DNA from 2 places in the Anabaena sp. 90 genome. Region 2 is predicted to be linked to the other one. Evidence: riboswitches for the same ligand, from Rfam matches in the RefSeq annotation. Region 2 holds a riboswitch; the other holds the start of a gene.

Region 1 (7,524 bases), on a different replicon from region 2:
ATTATTAAATCTCCCAAAGATTATCAAGCATACCGAATTAGTCCCTGTGACTCTAACCGATTAGCAATTATCTTTGATTCTGCCAGTGCGAATACAGCGGGCAAGATGCCCGCACTACAAGAGTTTCATAATTCATGTTTTTTTGCTCTCTTTTTTATAATTGTGAAAAAAGATTTTGCCAATCAATTATAGTTGGTCTATCTCCTTGATTGACTATTTCAAAAACTTTGTTAATAGAATTTTGATAAAATAAACTTTCTACACAAGTTGCAGCTACATCAATTCGGCTAGTATCACCGGAAATTGTATCTCCTTTTCCAAAAATGACGTTTAATTTACCTTCACTTGTGGCTTTGAGTAGGGTATTGAGATCATAGGATGTATAAGAGGATGTTTGAAAACTTTCTCGTGTGGGATCTGACACCCGCAGATCCCCCTAAATCCCCCTTAAAAAGGGGGACTTTGAGGAATTTAGCCCCCCTTTGTAAGGGGGGTTGGGGGGATCTCGATTAATTCTGATACTTTTCAAACATCCTCTAAGGGCCATCGGTTAAACGTCCGGGACGAATGATAGTATAAGGGATTCCCGAATTAATAATGGCTTGTTCTCCTTTTTCTTTAGCATCAAGTACACCAAAAAGATTCAAAATATTAAAAGGAAATTGATGTTTACGGAGAATTCCGCAGGAAGAAACAAACACGAAGCGGTTTAAGTTTTTTGGTGCTGCGGAGATCAGATTAATTACACCTTGAGTATCAACTTTAGTCGGGGTATTTTTCGCTTTGTCTTCTAGAAATTGGGGATTAAATGCAGTTATTACCAATTCGATTATATTGGGGGTTTGATTAAATTCCCATCTTGCAGAGGGAAAAGCGGTAGTTCCTGTACAACAAATAATGGCGGTAATATTTGCCATTGCTGCTGTCAATGTGCTGGGTTTACAGATATCACCAATTGCAATTTCTACTTTGTTATTAAACATTTTTGCGGCTTTTGTGCCGCTGATACCTGTTACATCTTGATCCCTTACTAGTTTAAAATCTTGGAGATGATAATCATTGAGTGAGTTTTCCCCAAATACTAATTTTCTCCCTCGTTGATTTTGCAGTTGTTGAAAAGATGGTAGAGATGCATTGGTGGCATAACTGGAATGTGGTAAAATTCTAGCAATCGCTACTTGTCCATCTGGTAAAATAAAACCACCACCTATAATCTGCTGCAATGGTTTTGCTTCAGGTTCAATTAACCAAAATGTTTGCTGATTTGGTTGCATAAGCATATTTTTCTGCTTTTTATATCTGGATAAATTAGAAGTATTATATGATATGCGTTAAGATTTAAATCAGTAATATCTAGAGACTTAAAATTTATGGTTAAGAAAATTCGCCGAGTTTCCAAAGTTATCCACAAGTCACGCGATAAAGAATTTTTTCACCAAGCAGGAACTCCACCAGGAACAATCATTGTTGATGAAAATGCTGAACAACCAATTATTTTTCTGATTGACTATAACCAAACTCAACTGATTCAGAAACAAATAAGTTATCCAGAAGAATGTCTTAATTATTTGGATACAGAATCCGTTTCTTGGGTAGATGTTCAAGGTTTAGGTAGTAAAGATATTTTGCATCGTTTAGGTCAAACTTTTGATTTACATACTCTAATTTTAGAAGATATTGTCAACATGGTAGAACGACCAAAAATCGAGGATTATGAAGAGCAATTAGTGATTATTGCCCACATGGTTGTACCTAATCATAATAATGGCGGTTTTTATAGTGAACAAGTGAGTTTAGTTTTAGGTAAATATTATGTTTTGACAGTGCAAGAAGAACCAGAACATGATTGTTTTGATGGGGTGAGAATGAGAATTAATAAGAATAAAGGTATTATCCGCAGACAAGGTAGTGATTACTTGGCTTATTCTTTATTAGACGCAATTATTGATGGATTTTTCCCAGTTTTAGAACTGTATGGGGAAAGAATTGATGATTTAGAGGAGGAAGTAATCGTTAATCCTAGTCAACAAACATTGCAAAAAATATATCAAATTCGGCGGGAATTATTACAACTACGTCGTGCAATTTGGCCACAAAGAGATGCAATTAATTCTTTAATTAGAGATGGTAGTGAATTAATTAGTGATGATGTGAGAATTTATCTAAGAGACTGTTATGATCATGCAGTCCAAGTGATGGATATAGTGGAAACTTATCGAGAATTAGTAGCTGGTTTAATGGATGTTTATTTATCAGCAATTAGCAATAAAATGAATGAAATCATGAAACTGCTGACGGTGGTTTCTTCTATTTTTATTCCTTTGACTTTTATTGCTGGGGTATATGGGATGAATTTCAATACCGAAAAATCACCCCACAATATGCCGGAATTAAATTGGTATTGGGGCTACCCGCTATGTTTAGGAGTAATGGCGTTAGTGGCAATCAGTTTACTATACTTTTTTTGGCGACGGGGTTGGTTGACTAATTCTGTTAATTTTCAAAAAGATATTCATCGCTAAATTCGATAAAATAGAGACGCTTGATTAAACATCTCTAAGTGGTGAATGCAATTAAATAACAGGGGCTGCTGTAAATATAAACCACAGCAACAATGCTAGAACTAAAACACCAATTTTCACAAGCAGATACGTATAAGCATGAGGGATCAGCAAATTTTGGGTTGTCATATTCCACCTCTACCTACTAGTGCTTAACTAGTTATTATTTAACACAAGGAGTATTTTCCTCAATACCTTTGGCATTTTTGTTACGAATCAAGGCTTTTTCCAATTTGGTGAAGGTATTATTTATTAACTCCATTTTCTTATGTTCCTATTGTCGCTTAAAAATTGGCTAGTACCGCAGGGCAGAATTAAAAATTAATAATTAAAAAGGAGACGATACAGGCTTTTTAAGTATTTTTAATTATGAAAAAACTCAGTACAAATATTTGTGCGCCGGAAAGTGCTGTAAGTAGCAAGTTTTGGGTGAAGATTTAGACCCCACCCTCTTGCCAGTTCTTTGTTTCCTCTGTAAGAATGGAATTTCAAATTACTGTAATTGAAAACCGAGATTATTCATCAATACAATTAGGAATACCTAAAACTGCACAAGGAAAATTATGACCTAGTGTTTCAATCAGCGGATGATTGATAGATTTGCAGCCTAAAAATAGAATATCAGCAGTTTCTAATTCTACAACCTGATTAAGTTCTTTAACAATGTTACCAAACCGTAAATGAGATTTAAATGAACCCTGCCATTCTTCGGCTAAAGTTTTTGCTTGCCAAAGAATTCTATCTGCTTCCTGGAGATAAGTTCTCGATTCTCTTTCTAACTGCGGTAAAATTGCTGTTCTTTTGGGTTGATTTAATCGCAACGTGACTGGCTTTGATATATTACTTAATTGGCATTCTAATTGAGCTTTATTATCAGCAACATTGAATATATCAACATACTGATAATTGCAGTTTTCTTCTACTACATAAACAGCTTGAACTGTAACTTGCGAGTTAGTTGCTAAACTCGTTTGGTAGGCAATCCAACAGGCAATATCTAGGGCTGTATGACTTTGAGGTGAACCATTATAGCCGACAATTAAGTTAGCTGATTTTGTCTGCGAACCTCTTTTAGCAAATGATTTTTGAGTCTCTGGTAATAGCACCATTTGTTCAATTAAGTCATCACGACCTATCGCACTTTGCAAACGTGCCAACATTGTTTTGATTTTCACAGTTTTAACTTCTCTCCCTTGAAACGATTAACCAACGAGAAGCAGGGATAACAATTTTAGATATTAGATTTATCTTAAATCCAAAATCCGCAATTGATTAAGGAAGCCCCAATCATAACTGCTGTTACAGCCAAAGTTTTGGAGGTTCCTTCCATTGCCGACGGAGTTAGCTGACGGGCTAAGACTGGAAGGTGTCTCTCATAAGATTAGCCCCAAATACTTGGTTCCTCCGCTTCAAATTCAGCTTTCATGAATTTGGATTAGGCTACCCACTAAAAATATAGTAATACTATTACACTAGGTTTAGATAAAGTCAAGTTTAAGAATATTGAGGATATGCTTGTAGTGAGCAGCTTAATTACTGATTTACCCTGTTTTCTCTAATATTTAATGATTTAAACTACTTCAACTTAGCAAAAATTTAGAAGTCAGAATTTAGCCATAATTCATTGTTAAACTATGTTTAATGGCTATTTACCAAAGTTTAGGAAAAATTAACTTCTGGTTTTATCCCTCTGCTACTGTGTTCATCATACTTATTGGTTGTTACTGTTAAGCTTATCATTAGCTAGTAGTCTGTCAAATTTATTTTGACGGGTTTTTGGTAGTGCGGACCGAAAAGCCCGCGTGAGCGAGACGCTCACACTACAGTCCATCATTTTTATCTTGACAAACTACTAGTGTTTGTTAACAATGCTAATTTTTGCAGAGTCATTAGCATTTTTTAGCACTTCGTTTACTAATAACTTGATATATGCTGATTTAATTTCGCGTAAAGACGCTAAGAATAATTTTACATCTTTGTTTGAAATCAATAATCATCAATAACATCAGAACGGTGGGGGAGTTATTGACGCAGTAATTTTTCTTTTTTGAAATTTAAAAAATTGTGCATTTTATGTTTATCTCATTTATGAATTGAATAAAAGAGCAGCTAAGATACCCAACCAATAAGATAATAACCAACGCTTGTGTGTTAGAATCATAATCCAGTTCCCTAGTTGTAAAAATTTTCAAATCTACAATTCCAGATTCCAGATATGAAAAGAACATCGTAACGTTTTGTTAAGTTAAGTCAAGCAACCTTAAGACCTGTATAGATAGGCAGATCAAGGGGAATCGGAGGATGGTAAGCTATATGGTGAAATATAAAAGTGACTTAGGACGAAGTGTTAAATGGGTGTTTCCTTAACGGCTCCTCTCCTCCTTAGGGCCGCTCGTGGTGAACAAGTAGATCGTCCCCCTGTATGGATGATGCGACAAGCGGGACGCTATATGCAAGCATACCGGGATTTGCGGGACAAATATCCTTCATTCCGCGATCGCTCGGAAATTCCCGAAGTAGCAATCGAAGTTTCCCTCCAACCCTGGAGAGCTTTCCAACCCGACGGAGTAATTTTGTTTTCCGATATTGTCACCCCCTTACCAGGAATGGGGATTGACATGGATATTGCGGAAGGGAAGGGACCGATTATTTATTCGCCCATACGCACCCAAGAACAAATTGAACAACTGCGTCCTCTAGAACCAGAAGCAGCACTGCCGTTTATCAGAACGATTTTGCAAGCATTACGGCAGGAAGTAGGCAATCAATCAACGGTGTTAGGCTTTGTTGGCGCACCTTGGACTTTAGCGGCTTATGCGGTGGAAGGTAAGGGTTCTAAAACCTATTCCATCATCAAAAACATGGCCTTCTCAGATCCGACAATTCTCCATCAGCTACTCACAAAATTAGCAGATTCTATTGCTGATTATGTCCGCTATCAAATTGATTGTGGCGCTCAAGTAGTACAAATGTTCGATTCTTGGGCAGGACAATTAAGCCCTCAAGATTATGATACCTTTGCGCTACCTTATCAAAAAATGGTGTTTGAGAAAGTTAAAGCCACTCATCCTGACACACCATTAATTTTGTTGGTGACAGGTAGTGCGGGACTTTTAGAAAGAATGGCTACCTCTGGTGCTGATATTATTACTGTAGATTGGACAGTAGATATGGCAGATGCTAGAGCCAGATTAGGGAAGCAGATGAAGGTACAGGGTAATCTTGATCCAGGTGTGTTATTTGGTTCTAAGGAGTTTATCCGCGAGCGGGTTATTGACACCGTTCGCAAAGCTGGTAACTGGGGACACATCCTCAATCTCGGACATGGTGTATTACCAGAAACACAAGAAGAAAATGTGGCTTTTTTCTTTGAAACTGCGAAAAACCTCAACGCTTTGGTGTAGTTTTTTGGGTGGGCTTTTTGCCCACCTGATTTTTATTAAATGGAAATGAGGAAATAACGAACCACTCCAGGCACAGAGGACACAGAGAGAAATTTCTGTTATTTTTGAATAGGTTAACAGTAACATCCTGTACATCCTTAAATCCTGGACATCCTGATTCTGACTAAATATTTTTCTGTAATCTTTAGATTTTACAGTCCACAAATCTCAACGCGAGAGAAGAACTTCTCTGCCCAAAACGCTGTTTCTATCCCGACTCTAGCTGTTTCTATCCCGACTCTAAAAGAATCGCGAACGTGAGTAGTATCTCCGATATTTATAATATTCAAAGAAATACAACCCGGAAGGTGGGCTTGTGGTGCTGTGATATCAAAAGTAAGCTCGTGGTAATACTTCCAAAATCCCATCCCTAACCATCCTTTTGTTCTCCATCCTACCCTATCTCCAAAGGCTATCTCATTAGCCCCCAAACTTTGATAAATTCGTTTCTGTACAGAAAACCCAAATTTACCATTACTGTATTTTACCCACAAACTGTCAATGGTTTGCAAATCTGCACAGGGAAAATTATCAATACTTTTCACATTTAACCAACGTTGTTTTTCCCGGTTTGCTACTGTCAACATTACTTTTATTGTTTCTTCATCTGCTTTCTTCCATTTACCTGCTGCTAATAATTTTTCTAATTTTTCATACCGATTGGGTAAAGCAACAGATGGTAAAATTACATACGATTGAGACGCATTTACAGATACTTGTGAAGTAGAAATTTGATTAATAGAAATCAAATCATTAATCACGTCTTTCACAGATTGATAACGCTGTTTAGCAATAGGACTTGCTAACTTTTCCAAAATCTTCCCTAATTTATTACTTACCCCATTCCCATTTAAAAAATCTCTCCATAGCCATTCCCCTTCCATTGGACTATATAAATTAAACGGACTAACTCCTGTTAATAAATGCAAACAAGTTACCCCTAAACTATATAAATCACTAATAAATAATGGTTTACCCATAGACTGTTCAGGAGCGCAATATTCAGCAGATCCTATAATTGTCCCTGTCGCCGTGCGTTGCTGTGGTTTGACTATTTTCGCCGCCCCAAAATCTACTAAAAATAACTTATTGTCACTACTGCGAATAATATTTTCTGGTTTAATATCTCGGTGAATTACCTGTTGACTATGAACAAACTCCAATATCTGCAACAGTTCTCTTAATAATACTCTAATTTGCTGTTCAGAAAAAACGCCATTTTTATCTAACTCAGTTTGTAGAGTTTCCCCTTTCACAAATTCCTGTACTAAATATTGACGATTATCAGATGTAAAATAAGCCATTAACTCAGGTATTTGAGGATGCTTACCTAACGCCTCTAAACGTTGTGCTTCCTGTGAAAATAACTGGGATGCTTTTTCAATACTATCTGTTCCCTGTGCTTGGGGTAAAAATTGTTTAATTACACAATAAGGTTTTGATGGTTTATCCTCATCAATAGCTAAAAATGTTCTACCAAAACCACCCTGACCTAAAATTGATTCAGGTATATATCTTTC
Region 2 (7,524 bases):
AAAGACCGAATTCCACCACCAACGGGAGTAGTTAGAGGTCCTTTAATTGCTATGCCATATTCTTTAATAGCCGTCAATGTATCCTGGGGCAAATACTGATATGTGCCGTACAAATCACAGGCTTCATCACCAGCATAAACCCTAAACCAGCTAATTTTTCTTTGACCATTGTATGCTTTAGCGATCGCAGCATCAAGCACTTTTTCCGTCGCCGGCCAAATATCTATACCCGTACCGTCACCGCGAATAAAGGGAATAATGGGATTTTCAGGAACAACCGGTTCACCATTTTTGAAGGTAATTTTCGCGCCGGTGGTGGGAGGAGTAATCTTTTCGTACATAATTCACAAATTCCAAATAGAAGAAATTCACCGGGTATGGAGTCAGGAGTCATAATTTCTGTAACTCCTGGATTCTGTAACTCCTTACCTGATAAAGTATTGTGGGCTAGGATTTCGCTAAAGCCACCGTGAGTGATTCTTTCAGATATATACTCAAGGGCTTGCCAACTTTACCCAAGATTCGGAGTAAACTACTTTTCGCTATTCGGCTTTCATTTTGTAGAATAACCGATAGCAGTAGATAGTTTATTCACGCTCACGCTAACACGAGTAACGGCATGACAGACCCAATGATTGTATCAGGCACTACAAATGATCTCGACTCCCTCCGCCAAAAGTTAATCGCTGGGTCCGAAAAAGTCCAACAACAAATCATCCCGCAGTTAGCTGACTTGGGTAATGATGGGTTAGATGTGTTGAAGGAATTTTTGCTGAAACGTCGTGATACCCCAGCAACTTGGATTGATGGCAAAGTCTACCAAGTCATCTACAATACTGATGCACCGACAAGTCAAGGATTTCTACAAACTAACTTTCCTGAAGGAATTGTACCTCTAAAATCGGACTGTGGGATCAGTTACAATTCTTTGCAAAAGCTACTTGCAGATCAAGATTTTCAAGCCGCTGACCTCTTGACAATTCAAAAGATGTGTGAAGCAGCAGGTCCCCAAGCAGTAAAAAGAAAATGGCTATACTTTACAGAAGTAGAAAGTTTACCAATTCAAGACTTACGCACCATTAATCAACTCTGGGTAGTTCACTCAGAAGGTAAATTTGGCTTTTCTGTCCAGCGCGAAATTTGGTTAGGTTTAAGTAAAAATTGGGTCAACTTGTGGCCAAAAATTGACTGGAAGAATGGTAATAACTGGACAAGATATCCTAACGGGTTCACCTGGGATTTAACCGCCCCTAGAGGTCATTTACCCCTCTCTAATCAATTGCGTGGTGTGCGGGTGATGTCTTCTCTGTTGTGTCATCCTGCTTGGAATAAGTAGTTAGATCCCGTTAGATCCCCGACTTCTCAAAGAAGTCGGGGATCTGAAATTAACCAACTGCAAAGCCTGTATATTGTCTCATCAAAGGCTCATGAAAAGCTAAGACAATATCTTCTTTTGGTACGCCCAATTTAACTAATTCATCGGCAATACCAATCTCCGTTCCATCATGTTGTATCCAAATCTTGTTGTTTTTAATATCAAGATGTAAAACACAACCATGCTGTCTGCGTCTGTTCTTCCAACCAACATACATTAACTGATAATGATTACCAACGGGATCAAAAATCAGTTGTTGCTCAATCTCATCTTTCTTTGAACCTATTTGAGCATACTCTCTGATAACTTGTTGAACATAATTTTGATATTGCTTTAGTTTTTCCATTCTAGAATCGCCTCCTGAATCGGATCATAAACAATGATTTTAAGTTGATAATGTTCGACAACTGTTTTGATAAATTGCAATTGAAAGAAAGCGTGATAAACACCCAAAGGAACAGCTAAATATAAAACTCTTTCTGATTCTTTTTGTTCTAATGCGAAACGATAATTAAAGAACTGGCCAACTGCTGTATGAAATTGAGAAATATTAGATGTACCAGTGAAACTCTTAATTTCCACTGCTATTTTTTCTCCAGTTCTTTCAGCAGCGAGAATTTCTTCAGCCCCAAGATCAATATACATTTCTACATCACCAACTTCAATCCTCAAAGGATCATCCGTGATTACCCAACCTTCTTTTTCTAATCCTTTCCTCACAGCATCATGAAAAATATCTTTAGCTGGCATTGGTTTAAAATTTAGTCTTTTTATATATTATTATATTTTACTATAGGAATCATAAATGATATTTGAAAAATTTTAAGTAGTGTAGGGTGGGCATTGCCCACCAAAATCCCCCTACGGTGGGCAATGCCCACCCTACGTATATTTCAAAAATCAAATATTAGTCCTATATATCTAACTTGAAATTTATTTTCTAGTATTTTGTACATAAATAAAGCACACATTTTAATACTATTGTGTGTGTTTTTACTCACCATTATATACTGGATCGAGATAAAATAGGCTGTATTGTACTTACTTAAACAATCTCCTAATTAATCTTAGGTAATTTTACGAATTTTTATATAGACAATATATTATTAAAAATAGTAAAATTATATATATTTGTATAATTTTATTGCAAAGTTCAATGGCCATTAGTAATCACGAGCGAATTAATAGAGCTTTAGCTACTCTATCTCAAGGATTATATTCCTATATAGAAAAAGAAATGCGAATAGTGCATGGTGATCGCTGGTTAGTAGTTGCAAAATCTTGTATATCTGAGGATCAAACACTTAGACGAAATTTAGAAGAAACTTTACAAGAAGATGTTTCAGTTCTACTAAAATTAATTATCAAGCAGTGGGATAATGTTTTCAAGAAAAAACTCAGTAATGCTGAACGTGCTTTAGTCAGTGAGTTAATTGACGTGAGAAATAAATGGGCGCATCAATCAAGGTTTTCCACAGATGATACTTATCGCGCTCTTGATAGTATGACAAGAATTATGAAAGCAATTTCCGCATCTGAACTAGATATTATTGAACAGCAAAAGCAAGATGTTTTGAAAATGTTGTCTCCAGAAAAAGCGGAAGAAGCTCGTATTAAAGAAAAACTATCTGATGTACACAAACTTCTGATATTTTCTAACGAAAAACTCCTGCGTCAAGCATTAACCCATCGTTCCTATGTTAACGAAAACCCCGGAGAAGGGGAACATAACGAGCGCTTAGAATTTCTCGGTGATGCTATTCTCAATTTTTTAAGCGGTGAATATCTCTATGAAAAGTTTGCTGAAAAAGGAGAAGATGAATTAACTCGTCTTCGTTCCGCATTAGTAGAAGAAAAACAACTGGCAAAATTTGCTATAGAAGTAGGTTTAGACTTTAGAATGAGATTAGGAAAAGGAACAATTAGAGATGGCGGTTTTCAAAATCCTAACTTACTAAGTAGTACATTTGAGGCTGTAATTGGCGCTTACTATTTAGATAATAATCGTAATGTTGAACCACTCCGTGAGATTGTTAAAATATTATTTAATGATGCCTCAAAACACATTGTAGAAATCCGTTCTAATGTAGATTCCAAAAATCGGTTTCAAGAATTGGTACAAGCTAAAGGTATCACAAATCCCCCTAAGTATGTAACGGAACAAATAGGGGGACCATCTCACGCGCCAGAATTTAGAGCTAAAGTATTAGTAGAAGGTAAAGAAAAGGGAGAAGGTAAAGGAAAGAATAAAAAAGAAGCCGAAAAAGCTGCTGCTGAAGATGCGTTAGCGAAATGGAAAAATCAGGTTTATTAGATTGATAATTGTTGATTTTCTGCTTGATTTGGCGACTAGAAGTCGCAGCTACATAGACAAGACCCAGCTACGTGGGTTCAAAGGTCTTGATTTTTAATAAGTCCACGCAGGTGGACTTTGTTTGTGTAGTAGCGATTTATAATCGCCGGAAATTAATATTCATGACAACTACTGATGTTATTACTGAATATAAATGTTAATGTTCTATCATTATTCATGATTGAGTAAGTCAGCTTAATCCAGTACATTTCAGTTAATAGTGCTGGAACGGAGGAACCAAATTGTGGGGCGTATTTTTGTCTTGATGAGTTTAGGAATTTAAGCTTTAAAACTCAAATCAAATCTAAAATTGAGCAAAAAAGGGGATCTCTCAACCCTAGCCCGTCAGCTAACTTCGTAGGCATTGAGAGGAGACTGAAGAGACAGAATTTTAATTATGTTCTGATCTCATCAGTGTCCAAGGTTGGTACTAGTTAATATTTGCGTATCCAAGCTTAACTCTGCTGAGGTGAAATAAATGATATTGCAACTAAATATAGCTGCCATTTTTGCAGTTGCGGGACAAACTGTTTGGAGAAAAGCCAAACTTGTAATTTTTCAAGATACTTTTTTATTCCCAGCATTAGGCTGTTTAGGAATTATTTTATTGTGGTGGATAGTAGCATTAGCTAATCATGAATTAATGCCCACACCACCAGAAGCTTTAATTGCTAATTGGGACTATATCTTACATCCATTCTATGAAAGAGGTCCCGGTGATTTAGGCATTGGTTGGTTATTATTAGCAAGTTTACGGCGGGTAATATTAGGATTTGGTTTGGGTGCATTAGTCGCCATTCCCTTGGGATTTTTGATCGGAATGTCCAGACCGGCAATGCTGGCTTTTAATCCCATTATTCAGATTTTTAAACCAGTATCACCACTGGCTTGGTTGCCCATTTCTTTATCTCTGTTCAATTTAGCAGATCCTTCCGCTATTTTTGTGATTTTCATTACGTCGCTGTGGCCAACTATTATTAATACAGCGTTGGGAGTTTCTAATGTTCCTAAAGATTATTTAGATGTAGCACAAGTCTTGGGAATGAACCGCTGGGGACAGATTACCAAAATTATTTTACCTGCAAGTTTGCCTTATATTTTTACAGGTTTGCGAATTAGTTTGGGGATAGCTTGGCTGGTAATTGTGGCTGTAGAAATGCTCACTGGTGGGGTAGGAATAGGATTTTTTGTTTGGGACGAATGGAGTCGTTTAAATCTGAGTTCTGTATTTTTAGCCGTGTTTGTAATTGGCTTAACTGGGTTGATTTTAGATTACGGTGTGGGAAAACTTCAAGAGTTAGTTACTCACCGTTCAGGAAGTTAATGATTTAAACGCAGATAGAAGATGATGAACGCGGATAAACGCAGATGAATTTGTATTTTCATAAAATCCCAAATGATAAATTATGACTGAAAATCATTTAACTCGCAGAGATTTTATTACGGGAATAGGTGCGACTACAGCAGGTTTATTTTTATCATCCTGTGCAGTTTCTGGAGATAGGTCTGCTAGGGGATTAACAGAAGAAGCTTTAGCGGTGACACCTGTAGTTAAATCCCAAGATTTAGAAAAATCGGACATTACTGTGGGTTATGTTCCTGTTAATGATTGTGCGCCATTTGCGATCGCTTGGAAAAAAGGATTTTTCCGCAAATATGGTTTAAATGTCACACTCAACCGCGAAGCCAGTTGGGCTACTTCCCGCGACGGCTTAATTTTTGGTCGTCTCGACGCTTCCCCCGTCGTTTCTGGTGCAGTTACCAACGCTAGAATAGGGGCTGAAGGGGCGCGTCATGCTCCTTTGTGTGCAGCAATGACCATTCACCGTCATGGTAACGCTATGACCATGAGTAAGGATATGTGGGACTATGGCATCCGTCCTTGGTTTGAATATCAGCAAAAATACGGTGATGGGGCTTTAGAAGCCTTTGGGCGGGACTTTCGCGGCTATTTTGACAAACAACCCCCGGAAAAGAAAGTTTGGGCTGTAGTCCTCAGTTCTGCCATTTATGAATACTTTGCTCGCTATCTTTCTGCTGCTGCGGGTGTTGATCCTTTAAAGGAATTTCGGGTAATCATTGTTTCTCCACCGCAAATGGTGACAAACATGAGAATTGGGGCAATGGAAGCTTACATGGTTGCTGAACCTTGGAACACTAGAGCAATTACAGGTAATGAAGGTATCGGTTTTACCTTTGCCCAAGGTAAGGAAATTTGGCAAGGACACCCAGATAGACTCCTGGGAGTAATGGAATCTTTTATTGTCAATTATCCCAAAACTTACCGTTCTTTGGTGAAAGCAATGATCGAAGCTTGTCAATATTGTGGAAAACCCGAAAATCGCCAAGAAATAGCCGAATTACTCACACAACGTTCTTTCACTGGGGCAAAACCTAAAAAGCCGGGTGTTCCTATTACTAAGTTTACTGGACCGGGAATTATTGGCAATTATAATTATGGTGGTTTTGATGGTAAAGACAGAACTATCAAAGCAGATGATACCACAATTTTTTATGATCTTCCTAATAGTATTCCCCATGAAATAGGAGAACATTCCACATTTTTATGGCGTTCTCGCAGTCTTTGGTTAATGACTCAAGCAGCCCGGTGGGGACAAATCAAAGAAATTCCTAAAAACGCCAAAGAAGTAGCTGCAAAAGGTTGGAGAACCGATTTATATCGAGACATAGCCGCAGAAATGGGAATTGAATGTCCCCAGGATGATTATAAAGTTGAACCTCCTGAAGCATTTATAGATAAAAAAGGATTTGATCCTAGTGATCCTGTAGGATATCTCAATAGTTTTGATATTCGTGCTAACGCTCCTTCTCAGTTTTTCATGTCTTAAAAATAGCTAATTATATCAAAAGGAATTAATCATGGAATATACGATTTCAAAAGATCATACTTCTCCAGAAATTTTACCCCGTAACGGATTTTTGGAAGTAGAGAATTTAGTTAAATCTTATCCAACCCAGGATAAAGGAGAATTCACAGTTTTAGATAATGTTAATTTGACCATTGGTGAAGATGAATATATTTCTGTAATTGGTCATTCTGGTTGTGGTAAATCCACATTATTAAAAATAATTGGTGGTTTTGAAAAAGCTACATCTGGTTCAATTCGCTTAGATGGTAAAGAGATTCGGAAACCAGGAGCAGATAGAATGATGGTATTTCAAAATTATTCATTATTACCTTGGTTAACAGTCCGTGAAAATATCCGTTTAGCAGTAGATGAAGTTTTGAAAAATGCCAATCGGGCTGAAAAAATTAGCATTGTCAATGAACATTTAGCAATGGTAAACTTAACCGCAGCCGCAGACAAATATCCTGATGAAATTTCTGGAGGAATGAAACAAAGAGTGGGTATTGCCAGGGCTTTAGCAATTCGTCCCAAAATGTTATTAATGGATGAACCTTTTGGGGCTTTAGATGCCTTAACTCGTGGTAAATTGCAACGTCAAGTATTAGATATTTGGGAACATCATCGGCAAGCTGTTATGATGATTACCCATGATGTTGACGAAGCAATTTATATGTCTGACAGAATTATTTTGATGACTAATGGACCATCTGCAAAAATAGGAGAAATTTTAACAGTTCCTTTTGAACATCCTAGAGATAGAGTGGCCATGCGGAACTCTACAGAATATTTTGAACTTCGCAATCATGCTCTTAATTTTCTGGATCAAAATTTCACACCAGAGTAGGGGCAAACCCCCCGTGGTTGCCCAGATTTGCTGAGTGAAAGTATGATTTTATTTGGCTCCGCTCCGCTAACACGCTCCAGAG

What was found. A riboswitch is a leader RNA that binds a small molecule or an ion and turns the genes downstream of it on or off. The one in region 2 is predicted to bind cyclic di-AMP.
Region 1: it holds a riboswitch for cyclic di-AMP, as region 2 does, so the genes downstream of both, ANA_RS21630 (universal stress protein) here and ntrB (nitrate ABC transporter permease) in region 2, are expected to answer to the same signal.

Annotation. Positions count from the first base shown of each region.
Region 1 covers NC_019439.1:621,673-629,196, reverse strand. Annotated here, with positions in the region: partial or broken gene ANA_RS27945 (cupin domain-containing protein) at 1-99, shown strand, start outside; partial or broken gene ANA_RS21645 (SDR family NAD(P)-dependent oxidoreductase) at 155-385, opposite strand; partial or broken gene ANA_RS25435 (NAD(P)H-binding protein) at 540-995, opposite strand; gene corA (magnesium/cobalt transporter CorA) at 1,371-2,522, shown strand; gene ANA_RS21630 (universal stress protein) at 3,077-3,721, opposite strand; cyclic di-AMP (ydaO/yuaA leader) riboswitch at 3,879-3,992, opposite strand; gene hemE (uroporphyrinogen decarboxylase) at 4,913-5,965, shown strand; gene ANA_RS21620 (serine/threonine-protein kinase) at 6,157-7,524, opposite strand, start outside.
Region 2 covers NC_019427.1:802,224-809,747, reverse strand. Annotated here, with positions in the region: gene ANA_RS03685 (NADP-dependent isocitrate dehydrogenase) at 1-341, opposite strand, end outside; gene ANA_RS03680 (GUN4 domain-containing protein) at 620-1,336, shown strand; gene ANA_RS03675 (XisI protein) at 1,386-1,721, opposite strand; gene ANA_RS03670 (XisH family protein) at 1,709-2,125, opposite strand; partial or broken gene ANA_RS28090 (Swt1 family HEPN domain-containing protein) at 2,532-2,894, shown strand; gene rnc (ribonuclease III) at 2,955-3,689, shown strand; cyclic di-AMP (ydaO/yuaA leader) riboswitch at 3,911-4,107, shown strand; gene ntrB (nitrate ABC transporter permease) at 4,207-5,052, shown strand; gene ANA_RS03655 (ABC transporter substrate-binding protein) at 5,135-6,577, shown strand; gene ANA_RS03650 (ABC transporter ATP-binding protein) at 6,609-7,442, shown strand.